DNA from 3 places in the Novosphingobium mississippiense genome. Region 1 is predicted to be linked to each of the others. Evidence: predicted binding sites of a transcription regulator. Region 1 holds the regulator's gene; each other region holds the start of a gene.
The links. Region 1 encodes LexA, which represses DNA repair genes until DNA is damaged. Its sites were predicted from a motif close to GTTCCNCNCTTGTTCT; they were not measured.
Positions count from the first base shown of each region.

Region 1 (5,523 bases):
TCGTCACCATGGCCCCAGCCGAGCCGCAGTAGATAATTGAACAGCGCTTCGGGCAGAATGCCCATCTCGTCGCGATACGAATCGACGCCCAGCGCGCCGTGGCGCTTGGACAGTTTTGCACCGTCCGAACCGTGGATCAGCGGCACGTGGCCGTAGACCGGCACGTTCCAGCCCATGCCGTGGATGATCACCAGCTGGCGGAACGCGTTGTTGAGGTGGTCGTCACCGCGCAGCACATGCGTCACGCCCATATCGTTGTCGTCAACCACGACCGCCAGCATGTATGTGGGCGTGCCGTCCGAACGCAGGATGACGAAATCGTCGATTTCCTCGTTCTTCACGGTAACCTCACCCTGGACGAGGTCCTGGATGGTCGTCTCGCCTTCGCGCGGCGCCTTCACGCGCACGACGTAGGACCGGTCAGCGGGCCAGGTCGACGGATCGGCATCGCGCCATTCGCTGTCGATGCGGAACGGGCGGCGTTCTTCCTGTGCCTTCTGGCGACGCTCGGCCAGTTCCTCCGAAGTGAGATAGCAGCGATAGGCGTGGCCGTTGGCGATCAGTTCCGCTGCGACTTCGGCGTGGCGATCAGAACGCGCGAACTGGAAAACCGCCGGCTCGTCTCCGCCAAGGCCAAGCCAGTTCAACCCATCGAAAATGGCTTCGATCGCCGGCTCCGTCGAACGGGCGCGATCGGTGTCTTCGATGCGGAGCAGATACTTGCCGCCGAAGTGGCGGGCGTAGAGCCAGTTGAACAGCGCCGTGCGGGCGCCGCCGATATGGAGAAAACCCGTGGGCGAGGGGGCAAAGCGCGTGACGACGGTCTTTCCATCCGCCTGTCCGCTCGATGCGCTGCCGCTTGCCATTGCTCTTACCTTCCGTCCTTATGTCAGCCATGGCCAGCCTAGCCGCCACGACCGATGATCCCGATGTTCCGGCCCTCGCCGGAGCCGCTGCATTGCAGCATCGCCCATGGATCAGCCAGAGCCACATGTCGAGCAGTTTGGCTGGTGTCGAGTGTTTTCTTTCGAACTGCACTTTCGACCGTGGGCCATGGCTTGCGGTAGGCTTTGGGGCCGGAATTTCGGCGTGGTTTACCATGCCCGACCCACGTTGGTGGATTGCATTTTGCGCAATTTGTGCGGTGGCTGCAATCGGACTCGGCGTCTGGCGGCACAGTCGGGAGGATTTTCCGCTCCTGCGCCTCGCCATCATGTCGTTGATGGCTGTTCTGGCGCTTGGTTGCCTGGCCGCGTGGGGGCGTTCCGCGACGATCGGCACGGCCCCGATTCCACGCCCTCTGTCTGGCACGTTTGAGGCTCGGGTGCTCGCGATCGAGGAAATGCCGGCGTTTGGTCAGAACCGTCTGACCGTGGCTATGCGAGAGCCGAGCAGCGGCAGGGCGATCAAGGTGCGAGTCAGTCTGCCTGACGAGATCGGCGTCGCAAACGGTCGATCGTTGGAAACGGGCGCATTGATCCGGTTCCGCGGCAGGCTGGTTCCACCGGCGGCACCGATGTTGCCGGGCAGCTACGATTTCGCCCGTGCGGCATGGTTTGCGGGGCTTTCCGCTTCGGGGCGGGTACTCGCGCCGGTCGAAGAACTGGAGGCGGGTGATCGCGCCGATGTTCTGGCCGCTTGGCGCTCCGATCTTTCCGGGCACATCCGCTCCAGACTTGCGGGTAGCAAGGCGGGCATCGCCATAGCCTTCGCAACCGGGGACATGGGCGCGATCGCTTCAGATGACGCCCGTGCGATGCGTGACGCTGGGTTGGCGCACCTGCTTTCGATCAGCGGCCTTCATGTCAGCGCGGTGATAGGTGCCGTCTACTTTCTTGCCATTCGCCTGTTGGCGCCTTTTCCCGCGATTGCGTTGCGATGGCGCCTTCCGATCGTGGCTGCGGGATTGGGTGGCTTGGCGGGAATCGGCTACACCCTGTTGACGGGATCGCAGGTGCCCACCGTGCGATCGTGTGCGGGCGCATTGCTGGTGCTTGGGGCGTTGCTGCTGGGGCGGGAGGCTCTGTCGGTCCGTATGCTGGCGACGGGGGCATTCATCGTGATGCTGTTGTGGCCGGAGTCCATCGTCGGCCCCAGTTTCCAGATGAGTTTTGCCGCGGTGTTGACACTGATCGTGGTGGCGAAAGCCGGGCCGGTGCGCCGGTGGATGGCGCCGCGCGACGAAGGCGTGCCGATGCGAGTGCTGCGTTCTCTGGCGCTTATGCTGGTGACCGGCGTGGCTATCGACCTGGTGTTGATGCCGATCGCGCTCTATCACTTCCACCGGGCGGGCATGTACGGCGCGCTGGCCAATCTTGTCGCAATTCCCTTGACGACTTTCGCAGTGATGCCGCTGGTGGCGATGGCGCTCATTCTCGACATCGTCGGCCTTGGGGCGCCGTTGTGGTGGCTTGCCGATCACGCGATAGCGTTGCTTCTCGGCTTGGCTCATGTCGTCTCGGACCTTCCGGGGGCGGTTCGCCTGCTTCCGGTCATGGGGACGCCGCATTTCCTGCTTTTTGTGGCTGGCGGCCTATGGCTGGCCTTGTGGTCGGGAAAAGAGCGCTTCTTTGGCCTGATCCCGGCGATTGCAGGTGTCGTTGGATTGGCGTTTGTCGTTCCGCCCGACATTCTGGTGAGTAGCGATGGCCACTACATTGGCATGGCCGTTGATGGTAAACGTCTGGCCGTGCTGCGGGAAAGCAAGAGCGGCTACGCTCTCGATAATCTGATGGAGGCCGCCGGGCAGCATGAAGCTCCGCTTCCGCTCGCCGGGCAGCCTCAGGTGCGATGCAATCAGGACTTTTGTGCGGCGACCCTTCAGCGAGGTGGGAGGGCGTGGCATGTTCTGATCGCGCGGAGCGACGCCTATGTCCCGATCCCTTCGCTGGCCCGCGCCTGTGATCGCGCCGACATCGTCATTGCCGATCGTTCATTGCCGCAAGGCTGCAAGCCCCGATGGTTGAAGATTGATCGCCCGATGCTGAAGCAGACCGGTGGCATCGCCATAGATCTGAAGGGGCAGGTGTTGCGAACGGTTGCCCAGAGCCAAGGGGATCATGGCTGGTGGCATCCCTGAGAAATGCGACCAGCCTTGAGCCTGTAAGGAATTCCGGCGACAAATTCATGCCGCCAGAGTCGCTGTCTCTCAGTGATATCGGCGCAGAATACCTGCCAGCTTGCCCTGAACCTGCACTTCCTCGGCACCATAGATCTGCGCTTCATATGCGGCATTCGCCGGATCGAGCCGAACCTTGGGGCCGTCGCGGCGCAGATACTTCAGGGTGGCTTCCTCGCCACGGATTAGCGCGACCACGATTTCTCCATCACGCGCGGTATCGGTGCGCTTAACGAGCGCAAGGTCGCCATCGAGAATGCCCGCCTCGATCATCGAATCGCCAGATACTTCAAGCGCGTAATGGTCGCCGGAGCCCAGCAGCGCTGCCGGCACCGGCAGCATCGACTGGCCTTCGATAGCCTCGATCGGAACGCCAGCAGCAATGCGGCCGTGCAGCGGAATCTCGATCACGTCGTTGGCCGGCTCGGGCGCGCGCGGTGCTGGGCGCAGTGCGACGGGCGCTTCCCGCGGTGCCACAGGGGCAGGCGCCTTGTTGGTAACGTCGTCGGGTTGGCGAAGCACTTCGAGAGCGCGGGCCCGGTTGGGCAGGCGGCGGATGAAGCCACGCTCTTCCAGCGCCGAAATTAGACGATGCACGCCGGACTTCGACTTGAGGTCCAGTGCATCCTTCATTTCTTCGAAGCTGGGCGAGACGCCGCTCTCTTCCAGGCGCACTTGTATGAACCGGAGCAATTCGTGCTGCTTGCGCGTCAACATCTGGCTGCCTCACCTGCATGGCCGCGATCGGCGGCCTGTTCCTTTCGCGAGGAACACATGGAGGTTCGTTCGCGAACAATGAGGGAACAATTAAGCAACGAATCCGGTAACGTCAAGCAATACCGCCATTTTGGAGCAAGTATACCCAAACCGGATCGCCGGGCTGCGCTGCAGGTGCGTTGGCAGGGCGGTCGATAAGGATATTGCTTGTGGCCAAGGAGACCAGCGCGCCACTGTCCTGGAGGGTATGCACGGCCACGGTTTCTCCATCCCAAAGGCCGCGCAGAAATTCGCGCCGATTGCCACAGGGCGGCAGTTGTGTGGCCAGCCGGCTTAGCAACGGCATAGGCGCAGGCCGATTTGCGCCGAGCAATGCGCGAAGAGCAGGCAGCATGAAATGATATGCGGTGACGTGGCTGGAAACCGGATTTCCGGGCAATCCGATGACGATCTGTTGGCGGGCGCCATGTGTCTTGCGGGCGACGAGCAGCGGCTTGCCCGGCCGGATTGCCACGCGCCAGAAATCCAGATCCGCACCCCATGCTTCCAGTGCGGGGCGGACAAGATCGTGATCACCGACGGAAACACCGCCACTGGTGACGATGATGTCTGCATCGCCAGCGGATTCGAAGGCGTGGATCAAGGCGTCGAGATTGTCGCTCACCGGGCCGATTCGGTTGACTTCGACCGGAAGGCTCTGCGCCATTGCGGCGAGCATCGCGCCGTTGCTGGCGGGTATCTGGTGCGGTTCGCAGCATTCTGGATCAGCGGCCAGTTCGTCCCCGCTGTCGATCACAACGAGGCGGGGTATCCTGCGAACCGGCAGATGCCTGTGTCCCGCGGCGATCGCGAGTGCGGCCTGAGCTGCGCCGATGCGGGTGCCTGAGGGAAGGATTTCCTGGCCTTCGGGAAAGTCCATTCCCTGGCGGCGAACATGCTTATGCAGCGGAGAGGGGCCTTCGCCGGTGAGCGTGACGCGATGCTGATCGCGGCTGACGTCTTCCTGCAGGATGACGCCACCCGCTCCGACGGGGAGCAGGGCGCCGGTGGAAATGCGCACCGCCTGCCCCGGCGTTACGGCCGCATCGTAAGGGTGCCCGGCTGCGCTTTCACCCACGACATGCCACGGGCCGGAGATGTCGCCTTCGGACACCGCGTAGCCATCCATCGCCGAGACGTCATGTGCGGGTTGCGTCCGTCTTGCGAGCAAGGGTTCGGCCAGATAGCGGCCGAGGGCGCCGGGGACATCGACGCGCTCGATTGGTAGCGGTTCGATGAGCCGGAGCAATTGGGCCTGAGCTTCTTCGAGCGTGAGCATGGGATGTCCGGTCATCAGATCGTGCCGGCCGCCATCCACACGCCGGACTTTCCGCCGCGCTTTTCGATGAGGCGAATCTCGCCGATCACCATGCCCTTGTCGAGGGCCTTGGCCATGTCATAGATTGTCAGGAGCGATACGGAAGTGGCTGTAATCGCTTCCATTTCAACTCCTGTCTTGCCCGTGAGCGAGGCGGTGGCGATGGCGCGGATGCCATTGTTCTCGAAACGAAAATCGATGTTGACGGCATCAAGCGGCAGCGGGTGGCACATCGGGATCAGTTCGGATGTTTTCTTGGCCGCCATGATGCCGGCGATGCGTGCCGTTCCCAGTACGTCGCCCTTGGGGGCGTTGCCGGCGCGGATCGCTT
Region 1 covers NZ_CP147001.1:1,385,349-1,390,871, forward strand. The annotation lists gene gltX (glutamate--tRNA ligase) at 1-866, opposite strand, end outside; gene WBP06_RS06505 (ComEC/Rec2 family competence protein) at 896-3,079, shown strand; gene lexA (transcriptional repressor LexA) at 3,149-3,835, opposite strand; gene WBP06_RS06515 (molybdopterin molybdotransferase MoeA) at 3,948-5,153, opposite strand; gene moaC (cyclic pyranopterin monophosphate synthase MoaC) at 5,168-5,523, opposite strand, start outside.

Region 2 (5,523 bases), 130 kb from region 1:
CAGATCACCTCCAAAGGCTTGTTGTTGCGAATGACTTGCATTAGCATACCATCCGAGATCAAAGCCGAGGGGAATCATGACCATGAAAGCCAAGACTGTCATCACGCCCCTTTCCCTCGCGCATGCAGTCCTTTCGTGCTGCCACCAGACCATCATCCTGCAACAGCACCCGCAACCGGGGGCGTCAAAATGAAGCCCAGCCTTGGCCTGGAGCCGCTGCTCGCCCTGCTGTCGGCCGGCCCGCTCGGCACCGCCGAATGGACATTGCCGCATTCCGACGTGCAGATCGTTCCCGCCCCCGATGGCCATCTTTACCGCCTGCTGGTCTCCTGGCCCGTGGGCGAGCCGCCCGCACAAGGGTGGCCGGTGCTCTGGCTGCTGGACGGGGAAGACAACTTCGCCATCGCCACGATGACGGCCCGGCGCTTTGCCGACGTGCATCCGGAAATCGGCAAGGGCGTGATCGTCGCCATCGAATCCGGCCACCGCGATCGGCGTGTGGAAGACTACACACCGCCCTCTCCCGGCTACGCGATCCCTAACGGCTTTCCTGCATGCGGACTTCCAACCGGTGGGGCGGAGCGCTTCCTCGATCTGATCGATGAGGTGTTCCGCCCACTGGTAGAGGGCCGCTGGCATCTCGATCCCGCGCGCCAGACGCTGGCGGGGCATGGCTTCGGCGGGCTACTGGCGCTGCACGCCATGTTCACCGGCAGGCCCTACTCGACGGTCGTCGCGGTAAGCCCCTCGCTCTGGTATGGCGGCGGCAGCCTGGCTGCTGGCGAGCGCAGGGCCGATCCCTGCCTGAAGGCGCGGCTGCTGGTGGTCAACGGCATGCAGGGCAATGACTTCGACGATCATGGCGGGGCTGCGGCGGAAGCGCTCGTCACCCGCTGGCAGAGGCGCGGCGCGGAGGCGGAGCACCTCTCGCTGGATGGAAAGAGCCATGGATCGACGATGCTGGCCGCGATGGGCGCCACCGTCACCACGGCATTCTCGGCAGGGCGCTGACGCCTGCTGGCGACAGCGCCCAAGGCCATCCATCAAATAACGCGTCTTTCCAGAACGATGGCGGCCGCCAGCGGGAATTTCCCGGGCAGACAGGGACGCCCCCGTTTGGCAAGCCGCGCATGTTGGAGTATGGAACATATAGTGAACAATTGAGCGATTCGGATCATGGCGGTCAAGACCTTCAAACTGGCCGAAAAGGTCATCGAACGCCTCCCGCAGGCCGATGGCGGCGCCTTGCCCGCGCTGGACGCGGGCCACTTGCACGAAATCCACGCAGGCGGAAACGACCGGGCGACCGCCCTCGCCTTTGCATTGAACCGCAGCGGCCTTGATCCGAACGGCGCGGTCGTACTTGTGCGCATGTCGCGCACATCGCCGCGCGCCGTGCCCAATGGACAGGGATTGGCTCTGCTGGGGATGCGGCCTGCCCGCCTGCTTCTGGTGGAAACCGAAAACGAACTCGACCTCCTGCGCGCCGGACTTGAAGCCGCCCGCTGCCCGGGGGTGGAACTGGTCCTGCTGGAAACGCAGGGGACTTTCGCGAAGTACGACCTGACTGCCAGCCGAAGGCTCGCCCTGGCGGCGGAACAATCGCGCAATCGGGTGATCGTGCTGCGCCAGGATGCCGAGCCGCGATCCAGCGCCGCGCAGACGCGCTGGTCCATCTCCAGCGCTCCTTCCATCCCGCTGGAAGCCGATGCGCCCGGATGGCCCGCGATGGAGGCACGGCTGCTGCGCTGGCGTGGAGGGGCCGCAGGCCGCAGTTGGCGGCTGGAATGGAATACGGATCATGGAACATTCCGGAATACGGACGAAGGCAGGGACAGGGACGAAAATGGAGGCGACGTCGCGCCAGTGCCTGGCGCTGTGGTTCCCCTATTTCGCGTGCGAGAGGGTGCGGATGGCGGCGGGCCTGACTATCCTCGCGCCGCCTGACCCACTCGCCCTCGTATCGCGCACCGGCAATGCCCTGCGCCTATCCGCCGTGGATGCCTTCGCCGTAAAGGCGGGGCTGGAAACCGGCATGACGCTTGCCGACGCGCGGGCGCGCTGCCCCACGCTCGTGACCAAGCCGGCCGATCCGGTGCTCGACGCGCGGGAGCTTGACCGGCTGGTCAGGGCGATGGTGCGCTTCACCCCGATGGTCGCGGCCGATCCGCCCGACGGCATCGTGCTGGACGTAACCGGCTGCACGCATCTGTTCGGCGGAGAAGGCGAGCTGGCGCGACAGGCCATGGCGCTGGCGGGCCATACCGCGCGCTACGCCGCCGGCCCGAACGCCACGGCCGCCCGAGCATTGGCACGACATGGCGGCGGGAATGGTGCCAGGAACGGAGACGTGCAGGCGCTTCCGGTCTCGGCTCTGGAACTGCCCGAGGATGCCCTGGCCGCCCTCCGCCGCGCGGGGCTGCAGCGGATCGGCGATCTCTCCCGCCGTCCGATGCAGACGCTGGCCGCGCGCTTCGGGGAGGAGATGGTTACCCGCCTGCGCCAGATCCTGGGCGAGGCTGCCAGCCCGATCGCTCCGCGCCGCATCTCCGCGCCGATCCGGCTGGAAACCCGCTTTCCCGAACCGCTCATCCGCACCGACGACGCGCTCGATGCCGTGGAGGATTTGCTGGAACAGGCCGCACGGGACATGGAGGCGCGCCAGCTTGGCGGCCGCCGTTTCGCCGTCACCCTATGCCGCAGCGACAATGCGCGGCGTCGGCTGGTGGTCGATACCGGCCGGCCCGAACGCGATCCGGCAATCGTCCTGCGGCTGCTGCATGAGCGGATCGACACCCTGTCGGACCCGCTCGATCCCGGTTTCGGCTTCGATTCGATCGAACTGGCGGTCTCCCGCACCGAGCCGCTGGCCGCCCGGCAGATGGCGCTGGAAGGTTCGCGCGAGGAAGCGAGCGACGACCTTTCCGCGCTGATCGACCGGCTCAGCGTCCGCCTCGGCCCCAATCGCGTCCTCCGCTTGACGTCTTGCGACCGGCATTTGCCCGAAGTCGCGCAAAGACTGCTGCCCGCAAGAGAGGCAAAGGCAGCGGACTGGCCCGTAGAGGAAGTTCTGTTGCCGCGCCCGGCGCTGCTGCTCGATCCACCGCAGCCGGTGGATGTGATCGCCGGCGTGCCCGATGGCCCGCCGCAGCGCTTCCGCTGGAAGGGTAAACTCCATGAAGTCCGCCTGGCCGAAGGGCCGGAGCGGATCGGCGCGGAATGGTGGCGCAAGCGGACCGGCCACCTTGTCGAAGGCAAACAGCCGACCCGCGACTACTATCGGATCGAGGATGCGCAGGGCCGGCGCTACTGGCTCTTCCGCCATGGCCTGTTCGAAGAGACGCCCAACCCGAAGTGGTATCTTCACGGCCTGTTCCCATGATCGATCCGCCGCTTTTCATGGAACCGGTGGCCGCCAGCAACTTCAGCTTCCTGCGCGGCGCATCGCATGCCGAAGCTATGGTGGCCCGCGCCCATGCGCTGGGCATGACCGGCATCGGCATCGCCGATCGCAACACCGTGGCTGGCGTCGCCCGCGCGCAAAGGGCGTGGAAGGAACTGGGCGGCCTTTGCAGCGGGTTCCGGCTGATCGTCGGCGCCCGGCTGGTCTTTGCCGATGGCACGCCCGATATCGTCGCCTATCCCATGACCCGCCATGGCTGGGGCCGGCTGACGCGCCTGCTCACCAAGGGCAATCTGCGCGCGGAAAAGGGCAATTGCATCCTGAACCTGCCGGACCTGCTGGCCCATGCGCAGGGCATGGCGCTGATCGCGATGGATGGCGACGCCGCCCTGCTCGAATCCCTGCGCGCAGCGGCGCCTAGGCTCTGGCTTGCCGCCGGCATGCCGCGCGGGGGAAGCGATGCCCGACGTCTGGCCCAGCGCATGGCGCTTTCCGCACAAACCGGAGTGCCGTTGATCGCCACCAATGATGCCCTCTACGCCTTTCCCGACGACAGGCCGATGCAGGACGTTCTCACCTGCATCCGCGAGGGTGTGACGATCCAGACTGCCGGTCGCCGCCTTGCCCCCAATGCAGAGCGGCACCTGAAGCCCCCGGTGGAAATCGCGCGCCTGTTTCGCGCCTGCCCCGATGCGCTGACGGCCACGCAGGATCTGCAGGACTGCATCGCCTTCACGCTGGACCAGCTTGTCTACGAATACCCGCACGAGCCTGTGCCCGAAGGCTGGCAGCCGCAGGACTGGCTCGAACAGCTCGTGACCGAGGGCGCGAAGGCCCGTTTCCCGGAGGGGTTGCCACAGGAATACCGGGCCGTCCTTGATGAGGAATTCCGGCTGATCCGGAGCAAGAACTACGCCTGTTACTTCCTGACCGTCCACGACATCGTGCGCTATGCCCGCAGCCTGGAGCCGCCGATCCTCTGCCAGGGTCGCGGATCGGCGGCCAATTCGCTGGTCTGCTACCTGCTGGGCGTAACCCCCATCGATCCGGTGCGGGAAAAGCTGCTGTTCTCCCGCTTCCTGTCCGAAGAGCGCGACGAGCCACCGGATATTGACGTCGATTTCGAGCATCAACGGCGCGAGGAAGTCATCCAGTATATCTACGACCGATACGGCCGCCATCGGGCGGGTATCGCCGCCACCGTAATCCGCTATCGCCAACGCAGCGCCATTCGTGAGGTTGGCAAGGCGCTCGGCCTGACGGAGGACGTGACGAGCCGCCTTTCCGGCACGATCTGGGGAAGCTGGGGCGGAGAGGAACTGCCCGAAAGCCGTCTTGCCGAGGCCGGATACGATCCTGACAACCCCGAACTCGCACGCCTGCGCGACATGGTCGGCCAATTGCTCGAATTCCCGCGCCATCTCTCCCAGCATGTCGGCGGCTTCGTGTTGAGCGAGGGACCGCTGGAGGAACTGGTCCCGATCCACAATGCCGCGATGGAAGACCGCACATTCATCGAGTGGGACAAGGATGACCTCGAATCCCTTGGCCTGATGAAAGTCGACGTGCTGGCGCTCGGCATGTTGACCGCGATCCGCAAGAGCTTCGACCTGCTGCGCGATCATCGCCTGCAAGACCTGACGCTGGCCACCGTCCCGCAGGAAGATGAGGGCACCTACAAGATGCTCCAGAAGGGAGACAGCATCGGCACCTTCCAGGTCGAAAGCCGCGCCCAGATATCCATGCTGCCGCGCATGAAACCGGCCGAACTCTACGATCTGGTCATTCAGGTCGCCATCGTCCGCCCCGGCCCGATCCAGGGCGGCATGGTCCACCCCTACCTACGGCGCCGCAATAAGGAGGAAGAGGTCGTTTTTCCGGGCCCGAAGGGTGAGATGGAGAGCGTTCTCGAAAGAACGCTGGGCGTACCGCTGTTCCAGGAACAGGCGATGAAACTGGCCATGGTCGCGGCCGGGTTCACCCCGGCCGAAGCGGACGGGTTGCGCCGCGCCATGGCCACGTTCCGCCACAACGGCACCGTCCATCATTATCAACCCCGGCTGATCGAGGGCATGGTGAGCCGAGGCTACCCCCGCGAATTTGCCGAACGCTGCTTCGAA
Region 2 covers NZ_CP147001.1:1,512,492-1,518,014, forward strand. The annotation lists gene WBP06_RS07070 (hypothetical protein) at 1-105, opposite strand, end outside; gene WBP06_RS07075 (alpha/beta hydrolase) at 190-1,011, shown strand; gene WBP06_RS07080 (ImuA family protein) at 1,177-1,947, shown strand; gene WBP06_RS07085 (Y-family DNA polymerase) at 1,847-3,382, shown strand; gene WBP06_RS07090 (error-prone DNA polymerase) at 3,379-5,523, shown strand, end outside.
Region 2: WBP06_RS07080 (ImuA family protein) is a predicted target of LexA. The motif match lies at 1,143-1,158, and genes of this name have one in related genera.

Region 3 (5,523 bases), on a different replicon from region 1:
CCGGGGGCACGCGCCTTTCAGTGGACAGCTATGTCAACGAGAAGGCGCTGGCACGCGTGCTGCGTGCGTTGCGGGATGTCTCATGATCTCGCTGGCGCCGGGGACGAAGATTTATCTCGCGAGCAAGCCGGTCAGCATGCGGCTCGGCTTCGATGGCCTGGCAGCGCTGGTACGGCCGCTGTTTGCGGTCGAGCCTTACGGCGGTCACGTCTTCCTGTTCCGCAGCAAGAGCGGCAATTACCTGAAGGCGCTGCACTGGGACGGCACGGGCCTGTGCCTTTTCGCCAAGCGCCTGGAGCGGCATCGTTTCGTCTGGCCGCCGTTGCTGGAGGGCGGTGTCGTGCTGACTCCGGCGCAGTTCGCGTTGCTGATCGAGGCGATGGATTGGCGGCGCACGGTGGCGCCTGAACCACCGCGCCTGCCGGTGCAGATTTGAGGCAACAATCGGAGTAATTCTGGGCTTTTTACTAGGGGCGGTGAAGCGATTCTGCTAGGGAGAAGCGTGTCTCCCGGCGATCTCGAACTCCCTACCGATCCGGCTGAACTGCGCGCGATTTTCGAAGCGATGCAAGCGCGCCTGGCTGCCTCGGAACAGGCGCTCGAAGCCGAGCGGGCCGCCCATGATGAGACCCGCGAACAGCTTGAGACGGCCCACAACTCGATCAAGCTGACCGCACTGCAGATCGAGAAGCTCAAGGTCCAGCTTGCCCGTCTTCGGCGCATGAAGTTCGGCCAGTCCTCTGAACGGCTTGCCTCGCAGGCCGATCAGCTCGAACTGACGCTGGAGGATCTGGAAGCCGAACAGGCCCATACCGAGTGCGTGATCGAGGGCAATGTGCCCGAGGATGCGCCGGGCAAGGCTCCGGCCCGCAAGCCGCGCCGCGCGCCACTGCCAGAACACCTGCCCCGCGATGAGGTGGTCCACGCCGCCCCCGATGCCGGTGATTGCTCCGTCTGCGGCGGCACGATGGGCAAGCTCGGCGAGGACGTGACCGAAGTGCTGGAGTATGTCCCCGGCCGTTTCCGCGTCGTGCGCCATGTCCGCCCCAAGCTTTCCTGCAATCGCTGCGATGCGATCAGTCAGGCGCCAGCTCCCGCACTTCCCGTGCCGCGCGGCCGTGCTGGCCCCGGCCTGCTCGCCCATGTCGTCGTCTCCAAGTTCGCCGACCACCTGCCGCTCTACCGCCAGTCACAGATATATGCCCGAGAGGGCTTGGAGATCAGCCGTTCGACCATGGCCGACTGGCTGGGCCAGGTAAGCTGGCTGTTGCAGCCGCTGGTTGACCGGATCGCCGATCACGTCATGGCCAGCCCCAAGCTCCATGCCGACGACACGCCCGTTCCGGTCCTGGCGCCGGGCACCGGCAAAACGCAGACCGGACGATTATGGGTCTATCTGCGCGACAACCGGCGATGGAGCCCGCTCGACAAACCGGCGGCGCTGTTTCACTATAGTCCCGATCGCAAGGGCGAGCGCCCGCGCGAGCACCTCGCGACCTTCGCAGGATTCCTGCAGGCCGACGCCTATGCCGGTTTCGAGAAGCTCTACGCACCCGATCGCAAGCCGAGGGCGATTACGCCTGTCGCCTGCTGGGCGCATGCCCGGCGCAAGCTGAACGATGTCTACAAGGCGGATCCGAACTCGGCCGCGTTCCAAGGCCTGCAGATGATCGCCGAGCTTTACAACGTCGAGCGGCAGATCGTGCGTGAACCAGCGGATTTCCGCCGCAAGGCTCGCAAGCTCTCGAAGCTCAAGGCACTGGATTTCTTCGTCTGGGCCGACGAGGTGCTGTCCAGGGCTTCAGCCCGGTCACCGCTGGCCGAGGCGCTGCGCTATGCCGTGAAGCTGAAGTCGCAACTGCTTGCCTATACCGAGGACGGAAGGCTGGAGATCGACAACAATCCGGCGGAGAATGCCCTGAGGAGCATAGCCATAGGCCGCAAAAATTGGTTGTTCGCTGGAGCCGACTGCGGCGGGGAGCGCGCCGCCGCCATGTATTCGCTGCTGGAGACGGCCAAGCTCAACGGCGTCAATCCGCAGGAATGGCTTGCCGACGTGCTTGACCGCATCGGCAAGGGCCATCCCATCAACCGGATCGATGAACTGTTGCCTTGGGCGTGGAAGGCAACGGATCGAGTCACTTGAGATGAGGCCGCCAATTATCCGGTGACGGACCTAATGGTGGTTCATGGTCTGATCGTTGCCGCATGCAATTTCCAGCATCGTTACGCCGTCTCCAGTTTGAGTAACTGGCGTCCAATCTTGACCTGATGGGACAAGTTTGGGGTCGTGCAAATCCGTCACGATATAGGTGTCGACGAGCATCATCCGCCTAGCGCAATCGAAGTGTTCGCGTCGCTTTATAACGGGTTCCATCCTCAACTCGGTGTCGACGGATGCAACGTCGCCATGCCGCTGCGTTGAGGAGAGATCGATAAAGCGCGGCCCCTGATCTGTTTCAGACAGACGACGCCAGCGCGCCACCGATCCTAACGACGTGGTCAGGCACTCATAGTCCTCCGCGAGCAAGCCAGATCGGCCAGGAATCAGCTTATACTCGTTATTGCATCGCGCACCGGCAACATTCTCGGCATCAGAACGCGCGTCCCACTCAACAAATCTTTTCGCGTAGCGATCGGCGGGATGGCTGCATCCGCTGATCGCCATAAGCATCAACAATAAAATCGCAGGCCGCATTTCCACTGCTTGCCTCCGATCCAATCAACAGCGCAACGAAAATCGTGGCTCCGGGATGACCTCTCAGCAACTCCCCACACTGAACGCCCGTTGTCTTCCGGAACGAAACCCAAAAGCATGTTCCATTCGCGGAGACCGGACGCTTACATATGTTCTTTGTTTGTTCCATATTGGAGCCATGGATAGAATCGACCCTCAGCAGCTATCGGATGCCATCCTGAGCGCGCCGGCCTGGGCGCGGGTCGGTATCACGATGCGCGATGAGCGCATGCGGGAGAAGGCGGCCGCCGAACTCGCCCAGTCGATCGTGGAGCGGCTCACCGATTATCCCGCCATTCCGGATCCCGATCAGTTCAGGCTGTTTCCTTGATGCCCCCTTGATCAGACTTGCGCCTGGTTGGGAGCTGTGGTCGTTCGATGGGCGCTCGGTTCTCCGGTCGGCGTCTTCAGGTCAGCGATTAACGCTTCGGCTTTGCCGAAAGCGCCGAGAGCGCAAGATCGGCCCGGGCGATCTGCGTCAGCAGCGACCAGGAAAGCACCGGGGGCTCCAGCAGGAACTGGATGTCGCGGTAGAGTTGCCTGGTCGATGCGATCGACAGCCAGCGCAACTTGCCCGGCGCATGCGGCGACGCCACGATCCTTGCCCTTGCGATAAGGTCGGTGAGGTGTGCGCGAACGCCGGGTTCGATCGAAGCCAGGCCGACCGCCTCGGCAATTGCATTGATAGTCTCGCACTGCCTTCGCAGTGCCTCCCGCCTGTCCAGCATTGAATCCCCCCGTGTCCCCTGCCGTCTTATAGGAAACAGGCGAGCGGATGCGGCCCTGCTATAAGGTCGATCAGACTTTTGGATGAGGGCGCCGCGATATGAGAACACCGGTGGATCGGCGGGTGTTGTTGCTGTGCGTGGCCCGCGCTGCTCTGCGTCAATCGTTCTCGGCAATCAGGATCGGCCACCATTGGCCTTCGTCTTCGTAGGCTGCTTCCGCCCAGCCTTCGGTCAGATAACCGTCGCTGAAATGGGTGGGCTCGCCTTCGCTCGTCCTGTCGCTGGTTTCCTTCTCGACCTCGTGTAGCACCACCGCGCCCCCGAATACGAAACCGCCGGACGGAAGCGGTTTGAACTCGCAGACACCCGGATCGCAGACTTCTTCGACCAGGGCGACAAGCTCACCGGCGGCACAGGCAAAGATGCCGACCGACACCTTGTTGTGCTTCACGCGAACGATCCAGGCTGTGGCGGACACTCGTTTGCTCCGTTCGAAGAAGGTAGGGACGGCGGCAGCCGGGGGTGGATTGGCTGCTCGCCGCTGCCGGGATCGGGTCGCACCTTCCGGCCCCCTTTTCCCTTCTGACGAAGATCGCCACTATGAACGAGTGTAACTCGTCGGCAATCCTCAATTTGGGTGAGTGATGCCTGATCTTTCTGCGGGTTCGCTCTGGCGCGCGCAATTCCCGGCAGGCATATTCATGGAATGATGCCGAAGATCCTTCTCGATGCGCGCCTGCCCGTCTGGATGGCCCTCAGCGAACTCTTCCTCTATACCGAGCTTTCGTTGGATGACATCGTGCGGATTGCGGATGTTCTGAACGCTTCGCCTTACGATGCCCGCGTTCTGGAGCGCATTCTGGTCGAAGAGGCTCTGCCTGCCTTCGGTCCCAATCTTCTTGCCGTTGCCGGCGAATGGACGGTCTAGAGGGAAGAAGACGTGCGCCGGATCATGATGAAGGCGCAGGCGGGAGGCTATCTGGGCAGGCGGATGGCGATGCTGATCGCCTGGCCAGCACGAAAGGCAGTAATGCGCGAGTGGGACCGGGTCCTGCCCTTGCTGGGACGTAACGAGGGGATTGCTGGAGTTTACGATACCGGCAGAGTGTGATGTCGATGTGATCCTGGCGGCCTCGGATTTTCGGATTGGGAGCGGGCGCCTTGCCGCCTTCGGGCGGAACCGCGCTCTATGCCCATCCGCGAAAGGGCTGATCGCCGTCGATTTCGCGTTCTAGGCACCGAGCCCCCTTCATAGCGTCGGGGTCTCGTCCTGCGGTTTCGATCGCTGGCGCGGGGATCGGCCAGCCATGGCTGACCTGGATAGTGACGCGCACTCATGCGCGCGGCGTTTTCGTGAGCCTGTCCCCTTGCGAAGCCGGCGGGTGGGCTCGACGCCCGTCTAGGCCCGCAGGCGAGCCCTGCAAGCCGCGCATGCGCGCGGCTCCTCCACTGACGTTCCGGCCGCAAACGGTGCAGGCCCCGCCCTGAAGCGGGCCTTGCGGTCGTCCGGGCCGCCCACCCCCCGCCTTCGCCGGGGGAGGCCATGGTGGTTTTGGGGCGGGTTCTGGAGGTGAGACATGCGCAGCAATCGCAAGGGCTCCGGGTTCGAGGGGTCGCAATTGGAACATGCCGGCAAAGCTGGTTCGCATCCATCGGGTGGACTTGATGGCAATGCCGCTGCCGACGCGCGGGAAACGGCGCAGGGCGTGGACCCGGGGGCCGGACCCGACGTCGAACCGGGAGGCGCGCGGGCCCGAGGGAGGGGAATAGAGCCGGAAACCGGGCGGCGGAAGGCAAACGGTGTTGATCGGGCTTCGCTCTATGACGAGGTGACGGCCCGGATCATTGCCGAACTGGAGCAGGGACGCGTGCCGTGGGTCCAGCCTTGGAGCAGCGAGGCGGCGGCAGGCGGGCCTCTGGGGGCGGGCCTTCCGGTGGCGGGGCTTCCGGTCAATGCCCTCACGCGGCGGGCCTATTCAGGCATCAACGTTCTCATCCTGTGGGCCGAAGTCATCGCGCGCGGCTGGGCCTCGCAGGGCTGGCTGACCTTCCGGCAGG
Region 3 covers NZ_CP147003.1:466,780-472,302, forward strand. The annotation lists gene tnpA (IS66-like element accessory protein TnpA) at 1-86, shown strand, start outside; gene tnpB (IS66 family insertion sequence element accessory protein TnpB) at 83-436, shown strand; gene tnpC (IS66 family transposase) at 566-2,146, shown strand; gene WBP06_RS20665 (hypothetical protein) at 2,177-2,704, opposite strand; gene WBP06_RS20670 (DUF6771 family protein) at 2,877-3,068, shown strand; gene WBP06_RS20675 (hypothetical protein) at 3,157-3,465, opposite strand; gene WBP06_RS20680 (hypothetical protein) at 3,623-3,943, opposite strand; gene WBP06_RS20685 (hypothetical protein) at 4,172-4,393, shown strand; gene WBP06_RS20690 (hypothetical protein) at 4,406-4,576, shown strand; gene WBP06_RS20695 (ArdC family protein) at 5,043-5,523, shown strand, end outside.
Region 3: WBP06_RS20670 (DUF6771 family protein) is a predicted target of LexA. The motif match lies at 2,850-2,865, and genes of this name have one in related genera.